DNA from 2 places in the Phytobacter diazotrophicus genome. Region 2 is predicted to be linked to the other one. Evidence: predicted binding sites of a transcription regulator. Region 2 holds the regulator's gene; the other holds the start of a gene.

Region 1 (12,072 bases), 530 kb from region 2:
AAGATCGGGAAAACCTGTTCTTTATTGATGTGCAGGCGCGCGGTGCCTATCCAGCCTACGCGGCCCGCGTGTTCCGCGAAAAAGGCGTCAGCATTGTAAAAGAAGCGGGCGACGACGAGATCCTGAAAAATACCGTCGATTTTGTATCATTCAGCTATTACGCCTCGCGCTGTGCTTCTGCCGAAATGAATGCGCAAAATACCTCGGCGGCCAACATCGTCAAATCGCTGCGTAACCCGCATATTCAGGTAAGCGAATGGGGCTGGGGCATTGACCCGCTAGGCCTGCGTATCACGATGAATATGATGTATGACCGTTACCAGAAACCGCTGTTTCTGGTGGAGAACGGGCTGGGTGCAAAAGATGAATTCAATGCCCAGGGTGAAATAGAAGACGATTACCGTATCAGCTACCTGCGCGAGCATATCCGTGCCATGGGAGATGCCATTGAAGACGGTATTCCGGTGATGGGTTACACCACCTGGGGATGTATCGACCTGGTGGCGGCCTCCACCGGTGAGATGAGCAAGCGCTACGGGTTTATCTATGTCGACCGTGATGACGCAGGTAACGGTACGCTGGAGCGTAAGCGCAAAAAATCGTTCTGGTGGTACAAAAAAGTGATTGCCAGCAACGGGGCAGATTTGGACTAAGCGCTGGCGGCGATTTTCCTGGCCGGGAGCGCGGGTCGCCAGGGGGGCGGTGAGCCACCCTGGCACGTTCACGGGTTCTGTCGCGACAGTAAAGCAAGAAACATAAGGTGAACGGAATGACCATCAGAGCCGCATCTTCCCCCTCACCCTGGCCTTCTCCCTCAAGGGAGAGGGGACCGTTCGTGCTCGCATTTTTGTGGGGATTCCTCACCCCACAGGGCGAGGTGACTATTTCGTGCGGCCTGAACGTCTGGTAGCCCGGATCAGGCGCTTGCGCCGCATCCGGGATGGCCAACTACTCCTCTTCCCCGGCTTCCAGCAGCGCAAACCCACCGTTACCCTGCCAGGTGGCAAGGCGTGCATAGACAGTTTCGACGGCCTCTTTTACCGGGGGCGTCATCGGGTAATAAAAGCCGACGATATCCGGCTGAATACCGAGGAAAATCACCTCGCCCACATCCTCTTTTAACTGATCTATCAGGTAATTAAGCGGCATATTATGGGTGGTCATCAGGAACATCTCGGCAATATCGTCCGGATCGACAATACGAATCTCGCCAGGGATAAGCCCCATGTCTGTCGCATCGACAATCAACAGCCTGTCGGGGCGAAGTTCGCGGATCGCGACGACGTCGTTTTCCGGCGCGCTACCACCGTCAATCACCTGCCAGTTTCCGGGCGGAGTCGCCGCACACATCTCCGCCAGCAGCGGGCCAGCGCCATCATCCCCCATCATGCTGTTCCCCACACAGAGCAATACGTCCGTCACGTTCTCTCCTCGCCACCCGCTGGTGGTGTTTACCCGATCAATAGATGTTGCCTGGTCATTTTTGACGTCCGGGAAATGCGCGATCGTCATTTTCGTCATCAATGGAATGCCCGAAGCTATCAGCGGCGGCTATTTTGCCGGAAAACAATGCATTAACGCCTTGATCCTCACCGCAATAAAGCGAATAACCCTGGCACCGTAATTGCAACACGCGCCTGATTAATGAGGAGGCAGTATGCATGAAATTACCTTGTGCCAGCGTGCGCTGGAGATTATTGAACAACAGGCGAAACAGCACGCCGCCAGGCGCGTAACTGAGGTCTGGATCAAAGTTGGCGCATTTTCTTGTGTAGAACCTGCCGCATTGACGTTTTGTTTTGATCTGGTCTGCCGTGGCACCCTGGCTGAGGGCTGTACACTGCACGTCGAAGAACAACAGGCGGAGTGCTGGTGCGAAAGCTGCCAGCAATACGTGACCTTACTAAGCCAGCACGTGCGTCGCTGCCCACAATGCAACAGCGACAATTTGCACATCGTCGCCGACGACGGCATGCAGATTCAGCGGCTGGAAATCGAGGAGTGAGCAATGTGTACGACATGTGGTTGTCAGGAAGGTAACCTCTATATCGAGGGCGACGAGCATAATCCCCATTCTGCGTTTCGCAGCGCGCCTTTTGCTCCCGCTGCCCGTCCGACAATGAAAATCACAGGCGTCAAGACCGACAATTTCAGCCCGACGGCGGCGGAAAATGGTGATTTACATTATGGGCACGGCGCAGCCGGAACCCACGCGCCAGGGATGAGCCAGCGGCGGATGCTGGAAGTGGAAATCGATGTGTTAGATAAAAACAATCGCATCGCCGCGCATAACCGCGCCCGCTTCGCCGCCAGACACCAGTTAGTGCTGAACCTGGTCTCCAGCCCCGGTTCCGGTAAAACCACCCTGCTGACCGAAACCCTGACCCGTCTGAACGCCCGTGTGCCTTGTGCGGTAATCGAAGGGGATCAGCAGACCGTTAACGATGCCGCGCGCATCCGCGAGACCGGCACCCCGGCGATTCAGGTCAACACCGGCAAGGGGTGTCATCTGGATGCGCAAATGATTGCCGACGCCGCACCGCGCCTGCCGCTGGCGGACAATGGCATTCTGTTTATTGAAAACGTCGGCAACCTGGTGTGCCCGGCCAGTTTTGATCTCGGCGAACGTCACAAAGTCGCCGTGCTGTCGGTGACCGAAGGCGAAGACAAGCCGCTGAAATATCCGCACATGTTTGCTGCGGCCTCCATTATGCTGCTCAATAAAATCGACCTGCTGCCTTACCTCAAATTTGATGTCGAAAAATGCCTCGCCTGTGCCCGCGAAGTGAACCCCTCTATCGAAATTTTTCTGGTTTCTGCCACCAGCGGTGAAGGTATGGACCGCTGGCTGGACTGGCTGGAGACCCAACGATGTGCATAGGCGTTCCGGGACAAATTAGCGCCATTGATGGCAACCAGGCGAAAGTCGATGTCTGCGGTATTCAGCGCGACGTCGACTTAACGCTGGTGGGCAGCACGGACGAAGCGGGGCATTCTCGCCTTGGGCAGTGGGTGCTGGTGCATGTGGGCTTCGCCATGAGCGTGATAAACGAAGACGAGGCCCGCGAGACACTGGCGGCCCTACAAAATATGTACGATGTCGAGCCGGATGTTGGCGCGCTGCTGTTTGGTGAGGAGAGATAATGCGTTTTGTGGATGAATACCGCGCGCCGGAACAGGTCATGCAGCTTATCGCTCACTTAGGTGAGCGGGCCGCGCTGCTCACTTATACCGCGAAGCGCCCGCTACGCGTGATGGAAGTCTGTGGCGGCCACACCCATGCGATCTTTAAGTTCGGCCTCGACCAGTTGTTGCCGGACAACATTGAGTTTATCCACGGGCCAGGTTGCCCGGTGTGCGTCCTGCCGATGGGGCGCATTGATACGTGCGTGGAGATCGCCAGCCATCCGGAAGTGATCTTCTGTACCTTCGGCGACGCGATGCGTGTACCGGGGAAAAACGGCTCTCTGTTGCAGGCGAAAGCGCGCGGTGCGGATGTACGTATCGTCTATTCCCCGCTGGATGCGCTGGCCCTGGCAAAGCAGAACCCACAGCGCAAAGTGGTCTTTTTTGGTCTCGGCTTCGAAACCACCATGCCCGCCACTGCCATCACGCTGCAACAGGCAAAATTGCAGGATGTGAGTAACTTTTTCTTTTTCTGCCAGCACATCACCATCATTCCGACCCTGCGCAGCCTGCTGGAAGAGCCGGATAACGGTATCGACGCGTTTCTTGCGCCGGGCCACGTCAGCATGGTGATCGGCACCGATGCCTACGGTTTTATCGCCGGGGAGTTCCAGCGCCCGCTGGTGGTGGCCGGGTTTGAACCACTGGACCTGCTGCAAGGCGTATTGATGCTGGTCGAGCAGAAAATCAGCGCCCGTCATCAGGTAGAAAACCAGTACCGTCGCGTGGTACCGGACGAAGGCAACCCTCTCGCGCAACAGGCCATTAGCGAAGTGTTTGAGGTCAGGGGCGATAGCGAGTGGCGCGGGCTGGGGATGATTGGCGACTCCGGGGTGCGCTTAACCGCGCCCTATCAGCGTTTTGATGCCGAAGCCCACTTTAACCCTGCGCCGCAGCAAGCCTGTGATGACCCGCGCGCACGCTGCGGCGAAGTACTGACCGGCAAATGTAAGCCCCATCAGTGCCCGCTTTTCGGCAATACCTGTAACCCACAAACCGCGTTTGGCGCACTGATGGTCTCATCTGAGGGAGCCTGCGCCGCCTGGTATCAATATCGTGCTCAGGAGTGCGAAGTATGAATGAAGTCCAACTGGCGCACGGCAGCGGCGGTCAGGCGATGCAACAGCTTATCAGCCAGCTTTTTATCGATGCGTTCGCGAACCCGTGGCTCAGTGAACAGGAAGATCAGGCGCGTCTCGATCTCGCGACTCTCGCCGCCAGCGGTGACCGACTGGCCTTTTCCACCGACAGCTACGTCATCGACCCGCTGTTCTTCCCCGGCGGCGATATCGGCAAGCTCTCCATTTGCGGCACGGCGAACGATGTGGCGGTAAGCGGCGCCGTTCCCCGCTATCTCTCCTGCGGGTTTATTCTTGAAGAAGGCCTGCCGATGGAGACCCTGAAAGCCGTGGTCACCAGCATGGCGGAAACCGCCCGCCGCGCGGATATCGCCATTGTTACCGGCGATACTAAAGTGGTGCAGCGCGGGGCGGCAGATAAGCTGTTTATCAATACGGCGGGTATTGGCGCCATTCCGGCCAATATTCGCTGGGGCGCCAGCACCCTTGAGGCCGGTGATGTGCTGCTGGTCAGCGGTACGCTCGGCGATCACGGCGCGACCATTCTCAATTTGCGCGAACAGCTGGGGCTGGATGGTGAGCTGACCAGCGACTGTGCGGTGTTAACCCCGTTGATTCAACAATTGCGCGATATTCCGGGCGTGAAAGCACTACGCGATGCGACGCGCGGCGGAGTCAACGCCGTGGTGCATGAGTTCACCGCCGCCAGCGGTTATGGTATCGAACTTAACGAACGTGACCTGCCGGTGAAAACTGCGGTGCGCGGCGTGTGCGAGCTATTAGGGCTGGAAGCGCTGAATTTTGCTAACGAAGGAAAGCTGGTGATTGCTGTACAGCGCCAGTCGGCGGAGCAGGTGCTGGCTCAGTTACGCGCCCACCCGCTCGGCCAGGATGCCGCGATCATCGGCGAAGTGGTGGAGCGTAAAGGGGTACGGCTGGCGGGTTTATACGGTGTGAAGCGTATTCTGGACTTACCGCACGCCGAGCCCCTGCCGCGGATTTGCTGATGTTGTGTCTGCGTGGAAGCGCCACGTTATCAGCATCTGTCTGAACAGCTATACCCATGATAAGAAAATGGGTATGGATAAACAGGCAATGACCTGAGATAACTTACTCTTTCTCATTATCCAGGAGGCAACATGGCCGTTTCAGCTCGTAACCAACTTGTCGGTAAAGTCAGCGCAACCGCGCACGGTGCCGTAAACGATGAAGTGGAATTAACCCTCGCCGGAGGCGCGAAGCTTGTCGCTGTCGTCACATCCAGCAGTAAGGAAGCACTGGGTTTGAACCCCGGAAAAGAAGCCATCGCACTGATTAAAGCGCCGTGGGTTACGCTGGCAACCGAGGACTGCGGCCTGAAATTCTCCGCCCGTAATCAGTTTGCCGGAGCGGTAAGCGCCGTGACCGAAGGGGCGGTAAACGCAACCGTACATGTCGCCACTGATGCTGGTTTTGAAATAGTGGCAATAGTGACCAACGAAAGCAGCGAGGCGTTGCAACTGACACCGGGAAAACGCGTCATTGCCCTGATTAAAGCATCGTCCATTCTTATAGCCACTCGCGCCTGAGAATAGATAACGCCGTGCCCGCCACGGCGTTATTTTTTAGGGCGGTATTTTTCCGGCAGTTCGGGAACAGGACGTTTGTCATCAATCAGATGACGGATAGTCAACACAGGGTGTCGCCACAGCATCCTCGGCCCGGCCCAGCGCATAATCTGCTTCATCTCTTCACGTTTAGCTGGCTGGTAACAGTGCACAGGGCATTGTTTGCAGGCCGGTTTCTCTTCGCCAAACACACATTTATCCAGCCGTTTATCCGCGTAATCATTCAATGCCTGATAGTGCGCATCATCCGCCAGCGCCTGCGGACAGCGCTGCTGGTAAAGCGCAATCATAGAGCGAATGGTCAGTTTTTCGCGGCGAATGCGTTTTCCCGTCATCATAGCCCCCTTTAAAGATGCATTTATTTTACCCCTTTAAAGGGAACAGGCGAACACTTATTACCGCTTTTCCGGCTGGTGCAGCCGTCTTTACACTTGCACCAACTTTCCCCTTTTTCTGCCGTCTGAACGTCATCGTGGTGCGTTTTTACGCCTGCGGCTCCTCATAACGGTGCACCCCGCCTCGCCATAGCGTGATAAGCCGCGCTTTTGGTGCGCTGGCATGTTTTCTGCATTTTAACTCTATCTTCATCAAGCGGAATGCAGGGGATGACAATGATAAAAATGACGCTTCCGAGCGCGCCTTACTACGATGAAATGCTCACCGCAGAAGGTCAGCAGCGCCAGCATTATGACGCCTGGTGGCACTGGTTACAGCAAACTGACCAGCATGCCATTCACCAGAAGAAAGAGCAGGCAGAGCTGCTGTTTCACCGCGTCGGCATTACGTTTAATGTTTACGGTGAAGAAGGAGGAACAGAGCGTTTAATTCCATTCGACAGCGTGCCGCGTATCATTCCGGCCCACGAATGGCGGATGCTTGATGCAGGAATACGCCAGCGGGTAAAAGCGCTCAACGCCTTCTTGTACGACATCTACCACCACCAGCATATTCTCAATGCCGGTATTGTCCCCCGTGAGCAAGTGCTTGCTAATGAGCAATATCAGCCCTGTATGCAGGGCGTCGATCTGCACAATAATATTTATGCCCATATCACCGGCATTGACATGGTCCGCGACAGTGACGGCGGGTACTACGTGCTGGAGGATAATCTGCGCACCCCATCCGGCGTCTCTTATATGCTGGAAAACCGCAAGATGATGATGCGCCTGTATCCGGATCTGTTTGCCAGTTCGCATATCGCGCCGGTTGAACGTTACCCCAGTTATCTGCTGCAAACCCTGCGTGAAAGCACGTACGTTGATGACCCCTGCGTGGTGGTACTGACGCCTGGTCGCTTTAACAGTGCCTACTTTGAACACAGTTTTCTTGCCCAGCAAATGGGGGTAGAGCTGGTAGAAAGCGCCGACCTGTTCGTCAAAGAAGGCGGCGTCTATATGCGCACCACCGAAGGCCCGTGCCGGGTCGATGTTATCTATCGCCGTATTGACGATGCCTTCCTCGACCCACTGGCGTTTCGCTCAGATTCAATGTTGGGTGTACCGGGCCTGTTGTCGGTCTATCGTTCAGGTGGCGTGGTGCTGGCCAATGCGATTGGCACCGGCGTGGCGGATGACAAATCCATCTATCCATACGTGCCGGACATGATCCGCTTTTATCTTTCTGAGGAGCCTATCCTCGGCAATATCCCCACCTGGCAGTGCCGTAAAGCCGAAGACCTGAGTTACGTGCTGGCCCATCTGGATGAGATGGTGGTGAAAGAGGTCCACGGCGCAGGCGGGTACGGCATGCTGGTCGGCCCCCGCTCGACCCGGGCGCAGATCGATGCGTTCCGTCAGCGGCTGCTGGCAAACCCCGGCAACTATATTGCACAAAACACGCTGGCGCTCTCTACCTGCCCGACCTTTGTCGAGGAAGGGCTGGCTCCACGCCACATTGACCTGCGTCCGTTTGCGCTGTACGGCGAAGAGATCAGGCTGGTGCCTGGCGGGCTGACCCGCGTGGCGCTGACCGAAGGATCGCTGGTGGTGAACTCCTCGCAAGGGGGTGGCACGAAAGACACCTGGGTGATGGAGGAGGATGAATAATGTTAAGCCGCACCGCCAGCGAACTGTACTGGATGGCCCGTTATCTGGAACGGGCAGAGAGCTTTGCCCGCGTCCTTGACGTGACCTACAAATTATCAATGATGCCGCGCCACAGCCAGCAACAGCATGATTTAGCCCTGCCGCTCAATCTGACGTTCGGGCATGAGCTGTTTCAGGAGCGTTATGCCCGGTTCAGTATGAATAATCTGCTGAATTTCTTTGCCCTTGATGGGCAGAACCCGAGCAGTATCTACAGTTGTATAGAAATGGCATGGAACAACGCCCATGCCGTGCGCGGCAGTCTTTCATCGGAAGTGTGGGAGTGCATCAATACCACGCGTATCGATATCCGCAATCTGCGCCAGACCGGGGTGGATAAAATTGGCATCGACGCCTTTTTTGACTGGGTGAAAGAGCGTGCGCATCTGTTCCGTGGTGCCATGTTCGGCACCCTGCTGCGTAACGACGCCCAGTGTTTTATCCGTATCGGTACCCTGATTGAGCGTGCGTTCGCCACCGCCCAGTTGCTGGCGCTAAAAGATCAGCAACTCAGCAATGACCCGGATCCGGTACGCGAATATTACCGTCTTGATACGTTATTGCGTGCGGTGAGCGCCCGGGAGGCCTACCACAGTATTTATCGCCAGCCAATCAGCCGGGAAACCGTCACCGAATTACTGGTGTTTCGCAATGACGTACCGCGCTCGCTGCATGCCTGCGTCGGCGACCTGGTCCAACAACTGGAGATGATTGGCAGCGAGCGGGCGCGCGTTCCGCTGCGTCTTGCCCATCAGTTGCATGTGGAGCTACGTTTTGGCTCCCTTGATGATGCCCTGGCCGACGACCTTCAGGAGTGGTTAAACCGTTTTCTTACCAAAATTAACGAGCTGGCCGACAGTATCCGCCAGACCTATCTGGAGGCGTTATGAAACTGACCATTAATCACCTGACGCATTATCACTACGATGAAGAGGTGAAGTTCAGTACGCAGTATCTGCGTCTGACGCCGCAAACCTCTGGTCGCCAGTATATTAAGGAATGGAACCTGCTGTTGCCCGCCTCGGCGGTAGCGACGACCGATGCATACGGGAATCTGATGCATGTCTTAACCCTCGATCACCCTCATCAAGAGATAATCATTCATGCTCAAGGTGTGGTTGAGATCGCCGATAATGCAGAAGAAGAGGAAGAGATCAGTGAGTCACTCTCTCCGCTGGTGTTCCTGCGCACAACCCCGTTAACCGACCCGGACTCGCCGATCCGCGAATTTGCCCGGCGTTATTACCGTGAAGAGGATGCGGTTGGCAGCCTGGGAGAATTGATGGCGGAATTACGCCTGAAAATGCCTTATACGCCCGGCGCCACCCAGGTCCACGACACCGCCGCCGTCGCTTTTGCCAAAGGAAAAGGGGTGTGCCAGGATCATACGCACGTTTTCCTGGCCTGCTGTCGTAGCCTGCGCATTCCGGCGCGCTACGTCAGTGGTTATGTTTATAGCCGGGATACCGAGCATGTGGCGATGCATGCCTGGGCAGAGGCCTGGCTTGATGGCCGCTGGCAAAGTTTTGATATCACCAATAACACGCGTGATCTGAACCAACATCTTCGCCTGGCGATCGGAATGGATTATCTGGATGCCTGCCCGGTGCGGGGTAGCCGCTTTGGCGGCGGCTGTGAAGAGATGTTTTCCGCTGCTGAGGTAAGTCTGTTTGAGCGACAACATCAGATGCAGCAGCAACAATGAATCAATAAAGGTATTTTAATGACTTACTGTGTGGCCATGCGTCTTTCCGACGGGCTGGTTTTTGCTTCCGATTCCCGCACCAATGCGGGTGTCGACCACATCGCAACGTTTAAAAAACTCCATGTGTTCAGCAAGGAGGGGGAACGGGTGCTGGTGATCCAGTCGGCGGGGAACCTGGCCACAACACAGAGCATTGTCAGCCTGCTTAACGAACGGATACAGGGCCAGCATACGCCAAACCTGATGCAGATGGGGACGATGTATGACGCCGCCACGCTGATCGGGGAGACCGTGCGCGAAGTGATTCACCGCGACAGCGCGGCGCAGCAAAACAGCAGTACCAATTTTGGCTGCAATATGCTGCTCGGTGGGCAGATTGGCAACGAGGTCCCGCGCCTGTTTCATATCTATCCCGAAGGTAATTTCATTGAAGCGACGAATGACACTCCCTACTTTCAGATTGGCGAGAGCAAATACGGCAAGCCGATTATCGACAGGGTGTTGACGGTCGATACCCCTCTGGAGCACGCTATGTGCTGCGCCTTGATCTCCATCGATTCGACGTTACGCAGTAATCTGTCCGTCGGTATGCCGCTGGATGTCATGATTTATCGCGCGAATACCTATGATGCCAGCGAACAGCGACGCATCACGGAAAACGATCCCTATTTTACCGGTATCCGCAAAGCCTGGTCGGAAGGCCTGGTTAACACCTTCCGCCAGTTGCCGCCTTTTCCGGCGCAGGGCTAAGTTGGGCGATACCTGTAATAAACAAAGAGCTTCTCAATGAGACTGGCAGTCATTAGCACCTTATTTTTGCTTGCAGCGTCAACATCCGCGCTGGCATCAACATCGAACGAAGAGACAGTCGCGGCAGCGAAAGTTACCCTGGGCCAGGCGCTGTATAAGTCTGCGCTACTTACTGGCACCATGCCGGAAGAAGGCAAAGCAGACCCGGCAAAAATGGGCCAAAAAATGGGGGCCGAAATGTCCGAGCGCCTCAATAACGTGGTGATTGGCGGCCTGAATCAGGGGGCAAATTGCGACGACATCACCGCGAATATTCAAAAAAGTTTTGAGATCATGCAAAGGGACGCGGTAAACCAGTTCTCCTCCTCTTCCGCCATTAAAAAGGCATTGGATAATGTGCCGCTCAGCGCCGCGCAGTATGCCGCCGCGGAATGCCAGAATTTAACCAGTCAGTAATATATTGTTCGATCCCGGCGGTGAAAGCCGCTGAGGTCACTCTTCTGCCTCCCCTTTCCGGTATTGTTAACAAGCACTACACTGGCACAATAATAGTGTTAAAACTAACTCCTAAGAAAATATTCAATCGTATGGTTTTTCATATCTTTATTACGGAAATTTATCTTATGGTCGATAAAAAAAATACCACGAGCACGAAATAAACGCCCGCTTAATAATTACGCATTACGCCGTGAAGTTATTTTATTACCGGGAAACACGATCATGATCGTATTATCAAAAAGCAACCGTTGATATAATTAGCATTACGATGCAATGGCCTTTAATTCAGTCAGAATTACATTCATTTAAGGGGGAGTGTTATGCAATATAGAAATAGCTACGGCCAGTGCCTGGGGCAGGAAATGCAAGACTGGACGCCCAGAAGCACCCCTGAAAAATTCTCCCTTAGCGGAAATTATTGCATGGTTACACCGTTATCTGTCGATCATGCAGAAGATTTATTTCATGCCTGGCAAAGTATTGATGATGATCGTGACTGGACCTATTTACCAGGAAAACGCCCCGCTACCAAAGAGGCGTGTTATAACTATTTTCGCGAGCTTATCGGCGCAAAAAATGGCATGCACATGTCGGTTATTGATAAAAATGACGATACCGTGAAAGGCATTTTCTGCATCACAAGGATTAATCCAATACACGGCACGTTCGAGCTTACGGATATCAACTGGACGCCAGCGTTAAAAAAAACACGCATCAGCACCGAAGCGATCTATTTAGTGTTGGCTTATTTTATTGATGCGCTCCACTACCGCAGATGTGAATGGCGTACAAACATTTTCAATGACGGGGCGATTAAAGCCGCTGAGCGCTTCGGCTTTCGCAAAGAAGGGATATTGCGGGACAAAAAAGTGACCAAAGGCCATTCGGAAGACCTCGCGCTGTTTTCAATCACCGCCAGCGAATGGCAAGATTTAGAGGTCCCGATCAAAGCCTGGCTGAGGGAGAATAATTTCGACGGTCTGGGGCGGCAATTGAAAAAACTTAAGGATTTCCGCTAAGTAAACCGCCGCCACACCCGATATCGCAAAGCCGTTGCCCAGGGTATCATCATGCTTAATACGTTCTGTGCGACAGGAAGAGACGATGAGTCAACGTCGGGTGCTGATAATTGAAGATGATGCCGATGCGGCGGGCGTTCTTGA
Region 2 (12,072 bases):
CCGCCGGCCAGCAGCAGTTCGAGCATGTTATCCATGGAGCTGGAGTCAGAGCCGGTTTCGTTGACGAACGGCGCGGCATCATGCAGATCCGGGATCAGCGGGGTCTGGAATTTGTAGGTACGCGCGCGCGCCCACTGACGGTTACCGGTGATGGTGTTGATTTCACCGTTATGCGCCAGATAGCGGAACGGCTGTGCCAGCGGCCAGCGCGGTACGGTGTTGGTGGAGAAGCGCTGGTGGAACAGGCAAATGGCCGATTCCAGACGCAGATCCGCCAGGTCCAGGTAGAAGCGCGGCAGGTCAGCCGGCATACACAGACCTTTATAGATATTCACCAGGTTAGAGAGGCTACAAACGTAGAACTCTTTATCTTCCTGCAGACGCTTTTCAATGCGACGGCGGGCAATAAACAGACGGCGCTCCATATCACGTGGGCGCCAGCCAGCCGGGGCGTTAACAAAAATTTGCTCAATACGAGGCAGCGAGGAGAGGGCGATTTCACCGAGTACCCCTTCGTTGGTTGGCACATCGCGCCAGCCGACAATAGACAGGGTCTCACGTTGAAGTTCTTCTTCTACAATACGGCGAGATGTGCTGGCTTTTTCTGGATCCTTATTCAGGAACAGCATACCAACGGCATAGTTTTTGGCTAAACGCCAGCCGCGCTCTTCCGCAACGATACGGAAGAAACGATCGGGTTTTTGCAGCAGCAGACCGCAACCGTCGCCGGTTTTACCATCAGCGAGGATTGCGCCACGGTGCTGCATGCGGGCCAGTGCGTGAATAGCGGTACGCACTACCTTGTGGCTAGGTTCGCCTTCTATGTGGGCGATCAGGCCGAAACCACAGTTATCCCTCTCAAGGGATTTATCGTACAACATATCAGTGAACCTCCCCAGGCTCTGCGGGATTCCCATCCGATACCGATTGCGCGCGGGCACAGCAAGAGCATGGCGACGGGGCTAAATAAAGCCTCGCATGTCGCCCTCTTTAATTTCCTTTTCGCATCGGTACACAAGTGTTGAGGACTTGCTTAAGAGGGAATCTCAATAACTGCATAAATATGATGAGCAGACCACTCATCCAGAAAGCTTCCAGCGGATTCCCAACTTATCGGGAATCCGTACACAGGTCAAATGCCAGGCTTATTTATCTAATAATGTGCTAAAGGATGTTTAATTAATTGATATGTAAATGAATTTAACCTTATTTACAATCAATAAGCCCAGCGCGGAGCGGCAGAGTAATGTGATCTGACTCACTATCGGGAAGCGTTGTTAATGCGTTACCCTACTAAGGGAAATGTGGATTTCAGAATATTATTCTGAGAATGTTCTTATGAGCATATGAACGCACTGTTTTTCACTTGTGACACTATTTCTGCAAAATATCGTCTGAACATAAGGAAAAGTAATTGCCCGAGGAGTGAATGAAATTGCGGTAATCTTGACTGGTTATGCAATGAATAAAAGCCTTGCCGGGCGATTGATCCACATCATCGCCGTCGAAAGCTAAAAATGGCAGGCTTGGCCTCTTTTCAAAGGCACGGCCTGTCAGATTATGCAGTTACAAAAATTAGTCAATATGTTTGGTGGGGATCTTGCCCGTCGTCATGGACAAAAGGTTCATAAATTGACGCTTCACGGTGGTTTTAGCTGCCCGAATCGGGATGGCACCATCGGCCGGGGCGGCTGTACGTTCTGTAATGTCGCTTCTTTCGCCGACGAAGAGCAGCAGCATCGTTCGATTGCCGAACAACTGGTGCATCAGGCGAACCTGGTGAATCGCGCTAAACGCTACCTTGCCTATTTCCAGGCTTACACCAGCACCTGGGCCGAAGTACAGGTGCTGCGTTCCATGTATCAACAGGCAATAAGCCAGGCCAGCATTGTTGGCCTGTGTGTCGGTACACGCCCGGACTGCGTACCCGAGGCGGTGCTGGATTTGCTAAGCGAATACAAAGATCAGGGGTATGAAGTCTGGCTGGAGCTGGGTCTGCAAACCGCGCACGATAAAACGCTGCACCGTATTAACCGTGGGCATGATTTCGCCTGTTACCAGCGAACCACCCGCCTGGCTCGCGAGCGCGGGCTGAAAGTCTGTAGCCACCTTATTGTTGGATTGCCGGGGGAAGGGCAGTCGGAATGCCTGCAAACGCTCCATCGCGTGGTAGAGACTGGCGTAGACGGTATTAAGCTGCATCCCCTGCATATTGTGAAGGGCAGCATTATGGCGAAAGCCTGGGAGGCGGGTCGTCTGCAGGGTATTGAACTGGAAGACTATACTGTCACCGCCGGGGAGATGATTCGCGCCACGCCAGCGGAGGTGATTTACCATCGCGTCTCTGCCAGCGCCCGTCGCCCGACGCTTCTGGCGCCGTTGTGGTGCGAAAATCGCTGGACGGGAATGGTTGAGCTGGATCGCTATCTTACTGAACATGGTGTGCAGGGTTCCGCAGTGGGTCGCCCCTGGATCCAACCGTGACGGTTGCCTGGCTCCGCATTTTTCGCACAACCTTCAACGTGTTGCTCAGAATTGGGTATTATTGAACGGAATTGTTTAAGGAAATCGCTATGAAGCAAATCCGTTTACTGGCGCAATATTACGTCGACCTGATGATGAAGCTCGGGTTGGTTCGTTTCTCCCTGTTACTTGCCCTGGCGCTGGTGGTACTGGCTATCGTCGTACAAATGGCGGTGACGATGGTCTTACAGGGGCAGGTGGCGAGCATCGACGTCATTCGCTCTATCTTTTTTGGCTTGTTAATTACCCCCTGGGCGGTCTATTTCTTATCGGTTGTGGTTGAGCAGCTTGAAGAGTCACGTCAGCGCCTGTCGCGGCTGGTGGACAAGCTGGAAGAGATGCGCGACCGCGACCTCAAACTGAATATCCAGCTTAAAGACAACATCACCCGGCTTAACCAGGAGATGGCGGATCGCGAGAAAGCCGAAGCTGAACGTCAGGCGACATTTGAGCAGCTTAAAGTGGAGATGCAGGAGCGCGAGCAGACGCAGATTCAGCTTGAACAGCAATCCACCTTTTTACGCTCTTTCCTCGATGCCTCCCCGGACCTGGTTTTCTATCGCAACGAAGACAAAGAATTTTCCGGCTGCAACCGGGCAATGGAACTGCTGACGGGCAAAAGTGAGAAGCAACTGATTAACCTTAAACCACAGGATGTCTACGCGCCGGAAGCGGCGGAGAAGGTCATTGAGACCGATGAGAAGGTGTTTCGCCACAATGTTTCGCTGACCTATGAGCAGTGGCTGGATTATCCGGATGGGCGCAAAGCCTGTTTTGAAATTCGCAAGGTGCCCTATTATGACCGCGTAGGTAAGCGCCACGGCTTGATGGGTTTCGGGCGTGATATCACCGAGCGTAAGCGCTATCAGGACGCCCTGGAGCGTGCCAGCCGCGATAAAACCACCTTTATCTCTACTATCAGCCATGAACTGCGCACGCCGCTTAATGGCATCGTCGGGCTGAGCCGTATTCTGCTGGATACCGATTTGACGGCCGAGCAGGAAAAATACCTGAAAACAATCCATGTCTCCGCCGTCACTCTGGGCAATATCTTCAATGATATTATTGACATGGATAAAATGGAGCGTCGTAAAGTCCAGCTCGATAATCAGCCGGTGGATTTCACCAGCTTCCTCGCCGACCTGGAGAACCTTTCCGGCCTGCAGGCGCACCAGAAAGGTCTGCGCTTTGTCATGGAGCCTGCCCTGCCGTTACCGCATAAGGTGGTCACTGACGGCACGCGTTTGCGGCAGATCCTGTGGAACCTTATCAGCAACGCCGTCAAATTTACCCGTGAGGGGCAAGTCACAGTCCGTGTGCGCTATGACGAAGGCGATATGTTGCACTTTGAGGTCGAAGATTCCGGGATTGGTATTCCTCGCGAAGAGTTGGATAAAATTTTCGCCATGTATTATCAGGTGAAAGATAGCCATGGCGGCAAGCCTGCTACCGGTACCGGGATTGGTCTTGCGGTATCGCGTCGCCTGGCGAAAAACATGGGCGGTGACATTGTTGTTACCAGCCAGCCGGGCAAAGGTTCGATCTTCACCCTGACTGTTCACGCGCCTGCGGTAGCAGAGGAAGTGGAAGATGCGTTTGAAGACGATGATATGCCGCTGCCAGCGCTGCATGTGCTGTTGGTGGAAGACATTGAGCTTAACGTGATCGTTGCCCGTTCCGTACTGGAAAAGCTGGGCAATAGTGTGGATGTGGCGATGACCGGTAAGGCCGCACTGGAGATGTTCAAACCTGGAGAATACGACCTGGTACTGCTGGATATTCAGTTGCCGGATATGACCGGGCTGGATATTTCGCGCATCCTCACCAGCCAGTTTGCCCGCGACGATTTACCACCGCTGGTGGCGCTTACCGCCAACGTACTGAAAGATAAAAAAGAATATCTGGATGCAGGGATGGACGACGTCTTAAGCAAGCCGCTGGCGGTCCCGGCATTAACTGCCATGATTAAGAAATTCTGGGATGCGGGCGAAGAAGAGGAGAAAGACGCAATGTCTATTACCGAGGGTCAAAAATCACAAAATCTGCTGGATATCCCGATGCTTGAACAGTATATCGAGCTGGTCGGGCCAAAGCTGATCACCGATGGGCTGGCGGTATTCGAGAAAATGATGCCGGGCTATCTGAGTGTACTGGAGTCTAACCTTACCGCGCGGGATCAAAAAGGGATCGTCGAGGAGGGGCATAAGATCAAAGGTGCCGCGGGATCGGTCGGTCTTCGCCATCTGCAACAACTGGGTCAACAAATTCAGTCACCCGACCTGCCAGCCTGGTGGGATAACGTCGGTGAATGGGTTGAAGAGATGAAGCAGGAATGGCAGCACGATGTTGACGTTTTGAAGGCGTGGGTGGCAAACGCTGGAAAAAAATGACCCCGGATTAACCGGGGTGCGCGAATACTGCGCCAACACCAGGGAAATCGTGGCTGCGCCGTAAAGTTATATATTTTTTTATCAAGGGCGCAGTCGGGAAAATTTGAACTGCACGCACATAAGATAGCAAATCTTAAAGTATTTGTTACATCAATCAGCGAAATGTGTGAAGCGTAGCGCCCTTATCAAAATTTTTAATTATCCCGAGTACGTTGCATAAAGGATGAGCAAAATGAAAAAAATCGGTGTTGTTCTCAGCGGATCAGGCGTTTATGACGGATCGGAGATCCACGAAGCGGTCATCACCCTACTGGCGATCGCTCGCGAAGGCGCTGAGGCTGTATGTTTTGCACCGGACAAGCCCCAGACCGATGTCATTAATCATCTCACGGGTGAACCGATGGGGGAAAGCAGGAACGTGCTGATCGAAGCGGCCCGCATCGCTCGCGGTGCGATCCTTCCGATCGCGCAGGCATCAATAAACGATCTGGATGCGCTGATTGTTCCTGGCGGATTTGGCGCAGCAAAAAACCTGAGCAGCTTTGCAAGTCTCGGTAGTGAAAGTGTGGTCGACCCGGATCTGAAGAGACTGGCTCTGGAGATGCACCAGGCGGGGAAACCGCTCGGCTTTATGTGTATTGCGCCTGCGATGCTGCCAAAAATCTTTGATTTCCCGCTGCGTCTGACGATTGGCACGGATATCGATACCGCTGAGGTACTGGAAGATATGGGGGCTGAACACGTGCCTTGCCCTGTCGACGACATTGTGGTCGATGAGGACAACAAAGTGGTGACCACACCTGCGTATATGCTGGCGCAGAATATTGCGGAGGCGGCCGCAGGGATCGAAAAACTGGTCTCTCGCGTTCTGGTGCTCACTGAATGAGAGGGGCGCGTGGCCCGCTAATGGCGAAAATCAAAAAGCTATTACTCCGGGTGGTGCTGGCGCTGGGCATTTTCTGGGGCGGCGGTATTCTTCTGTTCAGTTTTTTGCCGGTGCCGTTTTCAGCCGTGATGGTCGAACGGCAGTTTGGGGCGTGGCTTACCGGGGATTTCGGCTATGTCGCTCACTCGGACTGGGTCGGTATGGATGAGATCTCACCCTGGGCGGCGCTGGCGGTGATTGCCGCCGAAGATCAGCGTTTCCCGGACCATTGGGGGCTGGATTTTGGCGCGATTGAAAAAGCCTTGTCGCACAATGAACAGCATGAAAATCGTATTCGCGGTGCGTCAACCATTTCCCAGCAGACCATTAAAAACCTGCTGCTCTGGGACGGTAAAAGCTGGGTGCGTAAAGGCTTTGAAGCGGGATTAACGCTGGTCACGGAGGCTGTCTGGACAAAGCGGCGTATTCTGACGGTCTATCTGAATATTGCTGAATTTGGCGATGGCATCTTTGGTGTGGAAGCCGCTTCGCAGCGTTACTTTCATAAACCCGCCAGCAAGTTGACGATGGCTGAGGCGGCATTGCTGGCGGCGGTATTGCCAAATCCGGTACGTTTTCGCGCGGATGCGCCCTCAGGGTATGTGCGCAGCCGTCAGGCGTGGATTATGCGTCAGATGCGTCAGCTTGGCGGAGAAGAGTTCCTGGAACGCAATAAACTGCATTGACAATACCCTCTCCATTGGGAGAGGGAAAACGCGTGCAGTCAGTCTTCATCAAACCCGGCAATAAAAAGCGCAATGACTGCCGCCAGCGCTTCTTCTTCCTGGGGGCCTGTCGCTTCTATCTCTATCTGCCGACCCTTGGCGGAGTCCAGCATGAGTAGCGCAATCACGCTATTGGCCTCGGCTTCGGTTCCTTCGTCGTTACGCAGCAGCACCTCAGCATCAAAACCCTGAACCAGTTCAAACAGTTTCATCGCCGGGCGGGCGTGCATACCCAGCTTATTGGTGATTTCCACAGTTTGTTTTACGGTCATGTTTTCCGTTTTTCCAGCGTACGATGACGAGACTGAACGTTTTTACCGCGCGAGCGGAAATAGTCCGCAAGCTGTTCAGCCACATAGACGGAACGGTGTTTACCGCCGGTACACCCAATCGCCACCGTTAAATAGCTGCGATTATTGGTTTCCAGCATCGGTAACCACAGTTCGAGATAACTGCGAGTCTGGTAAATAAAATTGTGCACTTCCGTATGTCTGTCAAGGAAGGCGGCAACCGGTTTATCCAGCCCGGTCATTGGGCGTAATTTCGGGTCCCAGTGCGGGTTAGGCAAGAAGCGTACGTCAAACACATAGTCGGCATCGATAGGGATACCGTGCTTAAAGCCAAAGGACTCGAACACCATCGTCAGCTCGCGCTCGCGTTTACCCAACAGGCGGGTGCGGAGCATTTCGGCGAGCTCATGAACAGACATTTCCGATGTATCGACGATGAGATCCGCGCGTGAGCGCAGTGGCTCCAGCAGATTGCTCTCTTCATCGATGGCGCTTTCCAGAGACAGGTTTTTGCTGGAAAGAGGGTGCAGACGACGCGTGTCGCTGTAGCGACGGATCAAGGTGTTACGATCGGCATCCAGGAACAGCAGTTGCGGTGAGAAATAGTCCGGCAGGCTGCTCATCGCCTGCTCAAAAATTTCCGGGGATTCCGGCATATTACGCACATCGATGCTGACGGCGGCTGACGTCTGGCGGTCAGCCAGCGTTCTTGCCAGTTCTGGCAACAGGACGACCGGCAGGTTATCGACGCAGTAAAATCCCATATCTTCCAGGGCGCGCAGGGCCACTGACTTACCAGAGCCCGAACGACCACTAACGATCATCAGGACCATGAGCCAATTCTCCTCAGAACCAACGACAGAAAGGCGGCTGTTGCGTTACGCATCGTCATTTTCGCCTTCTGTCAGCGTGATGATCTGATACAACTCCTCATCGCTTTGCGCTGAGCGCAGGCGGCGACAGATGGTTTTGTCCGCCAGACGCTTGGCCACCAACGAAAGCGTATGCAGGTGGGTTTTGGTCTGATCGGCGGGAACCAGAAGCGCGAAGAGTAGATCGACTGGCTGGTTATCAATGGCATCGAAGGCGATAGGTGTTTCCAGTTGCACAAAAACACCAACGGCACGAAGAGTATCTTCTTCGAGTTTTCCGTGAGGGATGGCGATACCGTTACCAATGCCGGTACTGCCCATTTTCTCACGCGTCAGGATCGCTTCGAAGACCACTTGTGGTGGCAGGCTCAACTGCTTTGCAGCCAGTTCACTGATAATTTCCAGGGCACGTTTTTTGCTCTGGCAGTGAACGCCACTACGGGTACATTCCTGGTTAAGGACATTGCTCAATTGAAGAGCGGAATCGTTGTTCATCATAATTTCACCTAAGCGTCGCCAGTGCAGACACCCTGCCGGGTTGCGGCAGGGTGATACGCGCCAGACGAGTGCCCGGACAATTAGTGTTGTTTCAGTTTATCTTTATGTTTCGTGAGCTGCCGCGCCAGTTTATCAATTAAACCGTCGATAGCAGCATACATGTCTTGTCCTTCCGCACTTGCATGAATCTCCCCCCCGTTTACGTGTAGGGTCGCGTCCGAGATATGAGTCACTTTCTCCACTTTCAACACAACATAGACCTGATTGATCCTTTCGAAATATTGTTCGAGTTTGGCAAATTTCGCGGTGACGAATTCGCGCAGGGCCTCGGTTATCTCGACGTTATGTCCTGTGATGTTAAGCTGCATAGTGTCTTCCTTATCGGTTAGGTCACACCAGCTGTTTGCGCTGATTAGACGGCGGAATGGATAAAGACTCTCGATACTTCGCAACGGTTCGCCGCGCTACCATAATACCCTGATCTGAGAGCATGGTAGTCAGCTTACTGTCACTCAACGGCTTCGCAGGATTCTCTGCGGCAATTAATTTCTTCACCAGTGCACGGATAGCCGTTGACGAAGCTTCGCCGCCGCCTTCGGTATTCACATGACTGGAGAAGAAATATTTAAGCTCAAAGATGCCACGCGGACTGTGCAGATATTTTTGGGTCGTGACACGGGAAATCGTTGATTCATGCATCTCGACGGCCTGAGCGATATCGGCCAGTACCATCGGTTTCATAAATTCTTCGCCTTGCTCGAAAAACGCCTGCTGCTGTTCAACAATGCAGCGGCTTACCCTTAACAGGGTATCGTTCCGGCTCTCAAGGCTTTTGATCAGCCATTTCGCTTCCTGCAGATTGCTGCGGATAAACTGGCTGTCGGCATCGTTACGCGCACCACCGCACATAGCGGCGTAGTGCTGGTTGATTTGCAAACGTGGGATGCTGTCGGAGTTCAGCTCGACCGTCCAGCGCCCATTGTGCTTGCGCACCAGCACGTCAGGAATGACATATTCGGGCTCGCCGGTCTGGATTGACTGGCCAGGGCGTGGATCAAGAGACTGGATTAAATTGACCGCCTCTTTTAACACATCTTCTTTCAGACGCGTTACGCGCATCAGCGTACGGAAGTCATGGTTAGCGAGCAGATCCAGGTGATCGCTGATGATTAAACGCGCTTCATCGCACCAGGGGGTCTCTTTGGCAAACTGAGAGAGTTGGATCAACAGGCAATCGCGCAGATCCCTGGCCGCAACACCGACCGGATCGAAACGCTGAATACGTTTCAGTACCGCTTCGACTTCATCCAGACCGATCTCTTCATCACCCATGCTTTCCAGGATGTCTTCCAGGGGAACGGTGAGATACCCCGTGTCATCAACAGCGTCGACAATGGAGGTCGCAATGGCGCGATCGGTATCCGAAAAGGGGGTGAGTTCAACCTGCCACATCAGGTAATCCTGTAGCGACTGGGTGGTCTCCCCCTGGTAAATAGGCAGTTCATCGTCAAGATAATCGGTGCTGCTACCGGAAGGGGTGCCAGCGGTATAGATTTCGTCCCAACTGGCATCCAGGGGCAACTCTTCGGGCATCTCTTTTTGCTCAAGAGCGTCAACCGTGTCCAGCCCTTCGTTGTCCTGGGATTGTTGTGCATCCACTTCTTCGTGAAGATCGGTTTGCTCAAGCAATGGATTACTTTCCAGAGCTTGCTGGAGTTCTTGCTGAAGTTCCAACGTGGACAGTTGCAGCAGGCGAATAGCCTGTTGCAACTGTGGCGTCATGGCTAGCTGTTGGCTGAGCCTTAATTGCAAACCTTGCTTCATATTCAGAGCAGTACTCTCCGACTAAACACGTCAATAAACCCTACCCTATCAGAGTCTGAAGTCTTCCCCAAGATATACGCGCTTAACATGTTCGTCTTCAAGGATTTGCTGAGGCGTACCGTGCGCGATCAAATGCCCCTGGCTGACAATATAAGCCCGCTCACACACCGCCAACGTTTCGCGAACGTTGTGGTCGGTAATCAACACGCCAAGTCCGCTATCACGCAGGTGCTCAATAATGCGCTTGATATCAATTACCGATATCGGGTCAACGCCAGCAAACGGTTCATCCAGCAGGATAAATTTCGGGTTTGCGGCCAGCGCGCGAGCAATTTCGACACGACGACGTTCACCACCAGAAAGCGCCTGCCCCATATTGTCGCGCAGATGTTCAATATGGAACTCTTCCATCAGCTCGTTCGCCCGATCCACACGCTGTTCGGATGTGAGATCGTCGCGAATTTGCAGTACCGCCATGAGATTGTCAAATACGCTCAGGCGCCGGAAAATAGAGGCTTCCTGCGGCAAATAGCCGATACCGCGACGTGCCCGGGCATGCAGCGGCAGCAGACTGATATCTTCATCATCGATGATGATATTGCCCGCATCACGCGACACGATACCAACGACCATGTAGAACGTCGTGGTTTTACCTGCACCGTTAGGACCGAGCAGCCCGACAATTTCGCCTGAATTGACTGTCAGACTGACATCTTCCACCACACGACGACCTTTGTAGGCCTTGGCGAGATTCTTTGCAGTTAATGTTGCCATAACGAATTAGTTACTCTTTTTTTGCGCCGGAGCCGGGGTTTTATTGTTGCTCTTATCCTGCAACTGCGACGGCACCAGAACCGTCGTCACGCGTTTGCCTTTATCGCTGAAAGCCTGCATTTTCTGCTCTTTCACCAGATAGGTAATTTTGTCGCCCGTGATGTTGCTATCAAGCTGTTCAAGGTAGGCATTGCCTGTCAGGACCACGAAATCTTTTTCCAGCTCATAGTGCATCTGGGAGGCGTGGCCTTTCACGGGTTTGCCGTTATCCTGCATCTGGTAAAAGGTGGCAGGATTACCGTAACCATCAATGATTTCTTTACCTTGCTGACCGCCAGGGCGTGTTACCACAACCTTGTCGGCATTGATTTTGATGGTGCCCTGGGTCACGACAACATTACCGGTGAAGGTCACCACATTCCCCTGCATATCCAGCGCCTGCTGATCGGAGTCGATGTGGATCGGTTGCTCGGTATCGCCGGTCACCGCAAGCGCCGGAAGACTGGCGGCAAAAAGGACACTGGCCAGGGCAAAATTAAGGCTGAGTTTGTTTGTTCTGAATTTCATAGGAGCTTCTAACCTTTTCAATAAGCTCGGCGTTTTTGCTGCGTAAATTGCCGCGCATTTTCAGGCCGGTGGAATTAAATGTTGTTCCGTATAACGTGACTTGATCATCAGAGGCGACATCCTGCGTGATCAGGTTTATCTGTGCATTATCCGTCGTAATTTTTCGCAGTTGAGCATCCGCGGTCAGGGCGTTGACCTCAACATGTCCATAAAGATAAAGCATCCGGTCATTGGTCAGCTTCGCTTTATCCGCCTTAATGGACCACTCGGGAATTTTATCTTTGTCGAAAGTTGTTAGCACCGGTTGGGTAAACCAGGTGATCGCATCAGCAGAATAGTATTCAACATGCTGGGCTATCAGCCGATAATTCAAGGCACCTTCCGGACTGTAGACTACCGTATCGGTATGCTCGCTTTTATACGTTGGGTCAGTATTGTTAACGGTCACTTGTTCAGGCTGTTCGCGATCGGCCAGGTTCACCCCAATCAGTATCAGTGCGACCAGTGACAGCACAATGATGACCCAACGTCTGGTTTTACTCATATTGATTGCCCTTTGGCCTCATCAAGCTTGCCTTGCGCCAGCAATAACAAATCACACACTTCACGAACTGCACCACGCCCGCCTGCTGTACGGGTGACATAATTCGCCCGAGGAATGAGCAACGGATGCGCATCCGCCAC

Evidence for each region. Region 2 encodes sigma-54, which starts transcription at its own class of promoters, with help from an activator protein. Its sites were predicted from a motif close to GTTGGCACANNTTTCGCTNT; they were not measured.
Region 1: ACS0RQ_RS05415 (circularly permuted type 2 ATP-grasp protein) is a predicted target of sigma-54. The motif match lies at 6,425-6,444, and genes of this name have one in related genera.

What each region holds. Positions count from the first base shown of each region.
Region 1 is NZ_CM125428.1:1,120,878-1,132,949, reverse strand. Features, by position in the region: gene ACS0RQ_RS05460 (6-phospho-beta-glucosidase) at 1-653, shown strand, start outside; gene hycI (hydrogenase maturation peptidase HycI) at 949-1,422, opposite strand; gene hypA (hydrogenase maturation nickel metallochaperone HypA) at 1,658-2,005, shown strand; gene hypB (hydrogenase nickel incorporation protein HypB) at 2,009-2,881, shown strand; gene ACS0RQ_RS05440 (HypC/HybG/HupF family hydrogenase formation chaperone) at 2,872-3,144, shown strand; gene hypD (hydrogenase formation protein HypD) at 3,144-4,265, shown strand; gene hypE (hydrogenase expression/formation protein HypE) at 4,262-5,272, shown strand; gene ACS0RQ_RS05425 (TOBE domain-containing protein) at 5,405-5,833, shown strand; gene ACS0RQ_RS05420 (nitrous oxide-stimulated promoter family protein) at 5,863-6,207, opposite strand; gene ACS0RQ_RS05415 (circularly permuted type 2 ATP-grasp protein) at 6,484-7,917, shown strand; gene ACS0RQ_RS05410 (alpha-E domain-containing protein) at 7,917-8,846, shown strand; gene ACS0RQ_RS05405 (transglutaminase family protein) at 8,843-9,661, shown strand; gene ACS0RQ_RS05400 (proteasome-type protease) at 9,680-10,411, shown strand; gene ACS0RQ_RS05395 (hypothetical protein) at 10,448-10,867, shown strand; gene ACS0RQ_RS05390 (GNAT family N-acetyltransferase) at 11,272-11,928, shown strand; gene ACS0RQ_RS05385 (response regulator) at 12,014-12,072, shown strand, end outside.
Region 2 is NZ_CM125428.1:590,468-602,539, forward strand. Features, by position in the region: gene gltB (glutamate synthase large subunit) at 1-881, opposite strand, end outside; gene mnmL (tRNA modification radical SAM protein MnmL/YtqA) at 1,561-2,484, shown strand; gene arcB (aerobic respiration two-component sensor histidine kinase ArcB) at 2,574-4,913, shown strand; gene elbB (isoprenoid biosynthesis glyoxalase ElbB) at 5,146-5,799, shown strand; gene mtgA (monofunctional biosynthetic peptidoglycan transglycosylase) at 5,820-6,524, shown strand; gene npr (PTS phosphocarrier protein NPr) at 6,563-6,835, opposite strand; gene rapZ (RNase adapter RapZ) at 6,832-7,686, opposite strand; gene ptsN (PTS IIA-like nitrogen regulatory protein PtsN) at 7,732-8,223, opposite strand; gene hpf (ribosome hibernation promoting factor) at 8,304-8,591, opposite strand; gene rpoN (RNA polymerase factor sigma-54) at 8,614-10,047, opposite strand; gene lptB (LPS export ABC transporter ATP-binding protein) at 10,096-10,821, opposite strand; gene lptA (lipopolysaccharide ABC transporter substrate-binding protein LptA) at 10,828-11,388, opposite strand; gene lptC (LPS export ABC transporter periplasmic protein LptC) at 11,357-11,932, opposite strand; gene kdsC (3-deoxy-manno-octulosonate-8-phosphatase KdsC) at 11,929-12,072, opposite strand, start outside.